3 regions of the Synechococcus sp. JA-2-3B'a(2-13) genome follow, and region 1 is predicted to be linked to each of the others. Evidence: riboswitches for the same ligand, from Rfam matches in the RefSeq annotation. Region 1 holds a riboswitch; each other region holds the start of a gene.

Region 1 (2,197 bases):
CACGATTTGATCGCTGGATCCTGCTAGCTTTGGATCGAAAGCTGTCCGCTCAGCAGCATTCTGAGCGCATCCAGCCCACATCTGGCTCAGCAAGAAGAGGCCCACAGACCACACAGTTACTTTTAAGCTTGATGCCATAGAAACCCCGATCTGTCGCTTTTTCAGCAAAAAGGAGCAAACCCCCTTGCCTCCTGGACAAGACTTATGGCAGCTAAGCTATCACTGCCTTATCTTGAGAGCAATGCAGGGGGGGAGGATGCTTAGAGGGTTCCGATGACTTCCTGCAAGACCGCTGGGTGAAAGGTGAGGTCTGGTAGCTCCAAAGGCTGCTGGCTTGGTGATGATTGAAGCACTCTACTCCCGTCTCTGAACTCCGTGATACGATGTAGCTCAGCTATCGGTTCTGACGGGGATCAGCCGCCAGAGGAAACGGGGAAAGAGCAGTGAGAATCTGCCGCTGTCCCGCAGCTGTGATCCGGTTTAGGAGAAGTTCTGCAGCAAATCTCTAGAGTCATTCGCTGCCGATCCAGATCTTGTCCCCCAAAACCGTGTCAGTCAGAATGCCCGCCGATGGTTTTTCTAAACTTCACAACATCTGCGAGGTACAGATGGTAACTGTCTTGGCTTTAGCTCGTTTCTGCTTTCGTTATCCTGAGCATTTTCCCGGCGTTGCTCCCACAAGCTTTCGGTACTCCTCAGCAGTAGAAATAAGTCCAAGAACCCAAGCAAGACTCTGAGCCAGTTGGCCGGGAGAGAGTAAATTTTGGGTGCTGTTGCACCAAGATCTATCAAGATCTACAGCCCGCCTACGCGAAGGAAAGAGTGAGATGTCAGGCTTCCTGACTTCAATTGGTAGGCTGGCAAGTAGCCACTGCGATCGCTGGCTGCGTTGAGTATCTTTTTTGCGCAAAAGGCAGTGTTTTGTTGGGGTTCCAGAGGCAAGAGAGGAACAGCCGGTTTCTTCCTTGGCGGGCGGGATCCCAGTTGAGGGCGAATTGAACGCAGGAAAATTAGAAAACTCAGTATTTGGGATGGCACACAACATGACTGCACAAACCATGACATTGGGGTATGCCCGCATGGGCAAGCGCCGCGAGCTCAAAAAAGCTTTGGAAGGCTTTTGGAGTGGTGCCCTAGGGTCAGAGGCTCTGCTGGCTACCTTTTGGGATTTGGAGACTCAAGCCTGGCAGACTCAGCTACAAGCTGGGATTGATCACATTGCGGTAGGGGATCAGACTCTCTACGACCATGTACTGGACTGGGCCACCTGGCTGGGGCTGATCCCCTCTCGGTTCCGAGGTCTGTCGGGTTTAGACCGCTACTTTGCCATGGCGCGGGGGCGGGAGGGCCTGCCGGCTTTGGAAATGACCAAGTGGTTTGACACCAACTACCACTACTTGGTACCCGAAATTGAGCCGGAAGCCGATCCCAGTCCTAACTTTGGGGATTTTTTGGAAAGAGTTCGGCGGGCCCAAGGGATCCTAGGGGAGCGCACCAGCCCCGTTGTCCTCAGTCCAGTGACTTTGCTCTGCCTTAGCCAGCGATCTGGGGATCTGCGGGCGGACTTGGAAAAGCTCCTTCCTCTGTACCGGGATCTCCTCCAGGAGTTAAAACAGCTGGGGATCCCAGAAGTCCAGATTCACGATCCCATTTTGGTTACCAGCCAGGGAAGTGGCCTGCGGGAAGCTGTGGAAATGAGCTACCGCCAGTTGGCAACCGCCGGGATCCCTGTCCACTTGGTCACCTACTTCGATGACCTGGGGGAGACTTACCCCTGGGTGGTGCAACTGCCGGTGGCCGGCATTAGCCTTGACTTTACCCGTGGCCACACCCTGGATCTGGTAAGAACCTATGGCTTTCCGGCTGACCAGATCCTAGGTGCTGGCGTAGTGGACGCTCGGAATGTCTGGAAGGTTCAGCCTGAGACCGTCTTGGCCAGCCTGCGGGAGCTGCAGGGGGTAGCTCCCAACCTACGGGTGCAGCCTTCCGCTTCGTTGCAATTTGTGCCCCACGACGCTGCTCTGGAAGCCCAGTTGCCGGAACCCCTCAGAAATGTCCTCAGCTTTGCCGAACAGAAGCTGGCCGAAGTAGCTCTCCTGGCGCGAGCCCTCAACGGCGAAGACACTGCTGCCCAGCAGGCGGAAATCCAGCAGCAATGGCAGAGCTTTGCGCAGTTTAGCCCCCCCAACCCCCAAGT
Region 2 (2,197 bases), 580 kb from region 1:
GCACCCAGCCTTTGGATTTGAAGTTGAAATCAGCCCATCCTCGCAGCCAACATTCGGCTTGGGCAGAACACCTAGCTTGGTGGAAGCAGATCTCCACAGGGATGGCTATCCTCTCTGGGGTTTCAGTGTTAAGCCTTTACAGTTGGACTGTGCATACCCAAAGCCGGTGGAGCCAGCGTTACCAGGTGTGGCAGCAGATGCAGCGCAACGAACGACAGTTTCTGCTGACTCAAGAATCCATTGCCAATTCTCTGCGGGAAATCGCCGACCGCTCCGAAATGGTGCCGCTGGTACCGGATCGGATGATCGAGGTGCCAATTGCCTCTCCCAGCCAAGTTGAGCCGGATCCAGCCCACCAGGCAACGGCTTTGCCGGAAAGAGCGCTCCGCGCCGCTCACGCGACCGAAAAAGCCCCTCTTTTCTATCCGGTTGGGTACTAGTCCAACAGATCCAGTCGATGGCGGCTAGGCCAGCGTCTCTATCTTGCTCTCCCAAAAGCCCTGGGTCTTGTGAAGTCTCGGTGTATCTCTGTTCTCTAAAAGGCTAAGGGATCCCTGGGCCTCAGGATCTGGAATAGTAGTGGGCTACTCTTTAACCGCTTACAAAGCAAAGAAGAAGTCTGGCCCAGGTTTTCTAAGTTGGTGGGATGTGGCCCATCCAAAGCCCTGGGATTGCCGTTGGGATCCTGTTCACCCCTGGAGATGACATCCCCCCTGGCAGGATAGGAACTCCAGAGCAGGGGATGTATGATGCCTAGCACGGCTTTTTCGGAGCAATCGCAGAGAAAGCTGTACCGACAGGTTGTCCTGGGGATCAGCCAGGGCATGTAAAGGGGAAAGTCCGGTGCAAATCCGGCGCTGTGCCGCAACTGTGATGGGCTTAGGCTAGACCTATGCCCTCAGTCAGGATGCCCGCCTGCGGTTTTGGCTCGCATTTCTTCCGCGTCGCACGGAATCAGGAGCTTCAAGAAAGAAAATGAATCCCATTCTAGGTCTCAGCCTGGCGCTGGGGGGTCTTGCTTTGGGGATCCCAGCGTGGGCGCAGCCGGCGGCCTCTTCACCTTCAGCTCAAGAGGTTTTGGAAACCGGTGTTAGCGCCGAGATTTTAAATCAACCCGTCACCACACCTTTTCGCCGTCCTGGTTTGCTGCGGGATTCTTCCCGCCCGGTTTACGTCATTACCCGCCAGCAAATTCGAGAGCAAGGGGCAAGAACGGTTCAGGAGGCCCTGCGCTACCTGCCCGGGATCCTCAGCGACGGCACGGCGGGAACCCAGTTGGGAGCCCTTAGCTCCCAGTTTATGCGGGGAGGACGAACGGCCCAGGTGTTGGTGCTCTTGGATGGCCGCCCCATTAACGACCTGGGCTTTTTTGGCGGGTTTGATTTGTCCCAGATCACTACAGATGTGGTCGAGCGTATTGAGATCTCTCCAGGTGGGGGCTCCACTTTGTACGGATCCGACGCGGTTGGCGGGGTCATGAACATCGTAACCCTGGAGCCAAAGCCGGGATCCGAGACCGTGCTGGAAGCGGCTATCGGCAGCTACGGCCTCAACGAGCAAGGGATCCAAAACCGCGGCCAAGCGCAGGATCTGGGCTGGGTGGTCAGCTATCGCCGTCTGCAGAGCAACAACGACTTTCCTTTTGAAATTAGGCGTTTGGGCAAAGCCGGCAGGCGGGAAAACTCGGCGGTGGAGTACCACAACCTACAAGCCAAGCTCACCTGGCAATTGGCAGAAGGCCAAGTCCTAACCGGAAATGCCCTTTATCTCAACAAAGCGTTTCAGGTGCCTGGCAGCACCGAGTTTCCCTCCCCCGATGCAGTGCAAAACACCAACGACCTGCTGTTAGATCTCAGTTGGCTGTGGGATCAAGAGAGGGGATCCCTGCAAGCCAGGGTATTTTTTGACGACCTCAACTATCGCTTCAGCGCCCCACAAAGCCAGGGATCCCGGGATGAGATCCTGCGAACGGGGTGGGGATCCCAACTGCAATACACCTGGAAGGCTGCTGAAAACCTGGAGCTTACTCTAGGAGCGGATTACCGATCCATTTCAGCTCGCAACACCACCTTCTCCTTTGCCAGGGGATCCACCAACGTCAACTATGACAATACTGTGAATCAGGGGGCATTCTTCGCCCGCCTGGATTACAGGCCACAGCCCAACTTTTATCTCAACTTAGGTGTTCGCCAAGATT
Region 3 (2,197 bases), 480 kb from region 1:
GTGGTAGCCCTCTAATTGGGCCCAGGGATCCCCAGCCGCTGCGTGGGTGTGGCCGTGCTGAGGGTGATGGTGAGAATGAGGGTGGTGATGGGATCCATGCCCGTGATGGTGGTCATGAGGCTCGTGAGGGTGGTGATGGCTGGATCCAGCTCTGACCTCTGCGCTCACGGCCAGGCGAAACTTGCACAGGTGGCAGTTCATCGGGGTTTGGCCCTGCAGGGCTTCCTGCTCCAGTTGCTGCAGGCTGTGCAGCACCGTGTCCACAAGGCCCAATTCCGGCAGCATCAGCCAGTCGATTTCCGGCTGTCGTTGTCGTTGTTGTTCCACTGCCGCCTCAATTTTTTTCACCAGCACTCCGGTAAACAGGAAGTAGGGCAGCACGATCACCCGGCGCGGATGCCAGGACAAGGCCCGCTCCAATCCCACGGGCAGGCGGGGATGGGTAATGCCGATAAAGCAAGTTTCCACAGCGGCAAACCCAGATCCTTCCCAAAGCAACCGGGCCAGTTTACAGGCTTCGGCATTGGCCTCGGGATCGCTGGAGCCGCGACCCACAAACAGGAGCACGGTTTCTGCTTCTGGGATCCGCTGCGGTTGGGCGGCCATCAAAGCGGCCAATCGGTCTCGCAGCAGTTGCAGGATCTCGATGCGGATCCCCAACGGCCCACCGTAATGAATGCGCAACTGGGGATAGAGGGTCTGCAGGAGATCCAATTCCATCGTCACATCGAACTTGTTGTGGCGGGCCCCAAACAGCAACAGCGGCAGGACCACAATCTCTTGCCACCCTTGGGCCAAGCACTGCTCTACCCCCTGGGCAATGGTTGGCTGGGTCAGCTCCAGAAAGCAGGGGATCACCGGTCGATGGGGGGTGAGAGCTTGGTAAGCCTGGGCTAGCTCCAGAAAGGCTTGCTGCCCTTGGGGGTCGCGGGATCCGTGGCCGATGAGCAACAGGGGCAGGGGGACAACAGGAGACTGCCCAACCGCAAGCGGAGGGGAAACACTGAGGGTATTCAACACAAAAAACTCCGTTCCTTGTGAATCGCAAGGGGTACAGGACAACGGCAGGTGGGTGTTCTGGCTGAGGGAGGGATCCCATCACAGTTGCGTCACAGTGGCGGACTTGCACCGCGCTTTCCCCAGTCTGCCTGAGCCTTTTAGGTTAGCTTGCCGCTTGTCGTTCACCAAGCCCCCTGGGGGGGATGTCCTTGTCTGCCAGAAGATAGCCCTGAGGCATGAGCGGTACGGCAGACTCATGCTCAAAGGGCAGCAAAACTGTTGCCGCGCTAATCCCCCTTGCCCCTGGGAGAGGGCCTAACGCCGGCCCGCTGGTCTGGGGGGCTGAAAGTGTCGCAGGCGCAGGGCATTGGCGACCACCGAAACGGAACTCAGGGCCATGGCTGCCCCCGCCAGCATAGGGTTGAGCAACCAGCCTGTAAAGGGATAGAGCGCCCCAGCGGCAATCGGGATCCCCAGCGTATTGTAGATAAAGGCGAAGAAGAGGTTCTGGCGGATGTTGTTGAGGGTGGCCCGGCTGAGTTGAATGGCTGTGGCGACTCCGCGCAGATCTCCCGACATGAGGGTAATATCGCTGGCGGCCATCGCCACATCCGTACCCGTACCGATGGCGATCCCCACATCCGCTTCTGCCAGAGCCGGAGCATCGTTAATGCCATCTCCCACCATCGCCACCCGCCGTCGCGGTTGTCTTAGGCTGCGTATGTAAGCTGCCTTCTGATCCGGACGGACTTGGGCAATTACCCGCTGAATGCCTGCTTGCCGAGCAACCGCTTGGGCCGTGGTGGGGTTATCCCCGGTTAGCAGGATCACCTCTAGACCCATCTGTTGCAGCTGTTGCACTGCCTCAGGAGAGGTGGGTTTGAGCGGATCGGCAATGGCCAACAGCCCCACCAGGCTCTGGGATTGGGCTACGCCGATCACCGTTTTGCCCTGGCTTTCCCAGGTCTGAACCCGCTCTGACCAAGAGGGATCCCAAGGGATCCCCATCTCCTGTAGCCAGCTCAGCCGACCGATGCAGATCCACTGGTCTTCCACCCAGGCTTCTGCCCCACTGCCTATCCTTGCCTGAAAATGCTGGGCAGGAGGGATCACAATTTTTTCGGCTTCGGCTTTCTGCACTACCGCCTGGGCCAAAGGATGTTCCGAGTGCCGCTCCACCGCCGCTGCCAGGCGCAAC

The links. Region 1 has a riboswitch for cobalamin ahead of metE (5-methyltetrahydropteroyltriglutamate--homocysteine S-methyltransferase). Riboswitches for the same ligand answer to the same signal wherever they lie in the genome.
Region 2: it holds a riboswitch for cobalamin, as region 1 does, so the genes downstream of both, CYB_RS06320 (TonB-dependent receptor plug domain-containing protein) here and metE (5-methyltetrahydropteroyltriglutamate--homocysteine S-methyltransferase) in region 1, are expected to answer to the same signal.
Region 3: it holds a riboswitch for cobalamin, as region 1 does, so the genes downstream of both, CYB_RS11180 (sirohydrochlorin chelatase) here and metE (5-methyltetrahydropteroyltriglutamate--homocysteine S-methyltransferase) in region 1, are expected to answer to the same signal.

What each region holds. Positions count from the first base shown of each region.
Region 1 is NC_007776.1:1,970,769-1,972,965, forward strand. Features, by position in the region: gene CYB_RS08965 (ABC transporter substrate-binding protein) at 1-3, opposite strand, end outside; cobalamin riboswitch at 382-587, shown strand; gene metE (5-methyltetrahydropteroyltriglutamate--homocysteine S-methyltransferase) at 1,044-2,197, shown strand, end outside.
Region 2 is NC_007776.1:1,390,237-1,392,433, forward strand. Features, by position in the region: gene CYB_RS06315 (hypothetical protein) at 1-440, shown strand, start outside; cobalamin riboswitch at 782-934, shown strand; gene CYB_RS06320 (TonB-dependent receptor plug domain-containing protein) at 976-2,197, shown strand, end outside.
Region 3 is NC_007776.1:2,453,493-2,455,689, reverse strand. Features, by position in the region: gene CYB_RS11180 (sirohydrochlorin chelatase) at 1-1,017, opposite strand, end outside; cobalamin riboswitch at 1,050-1,186, opposite strand; gene CYB_RS11175 (heavy metal translocating P-type ATPase) at 1,315-2,197, opposite strand, start outside.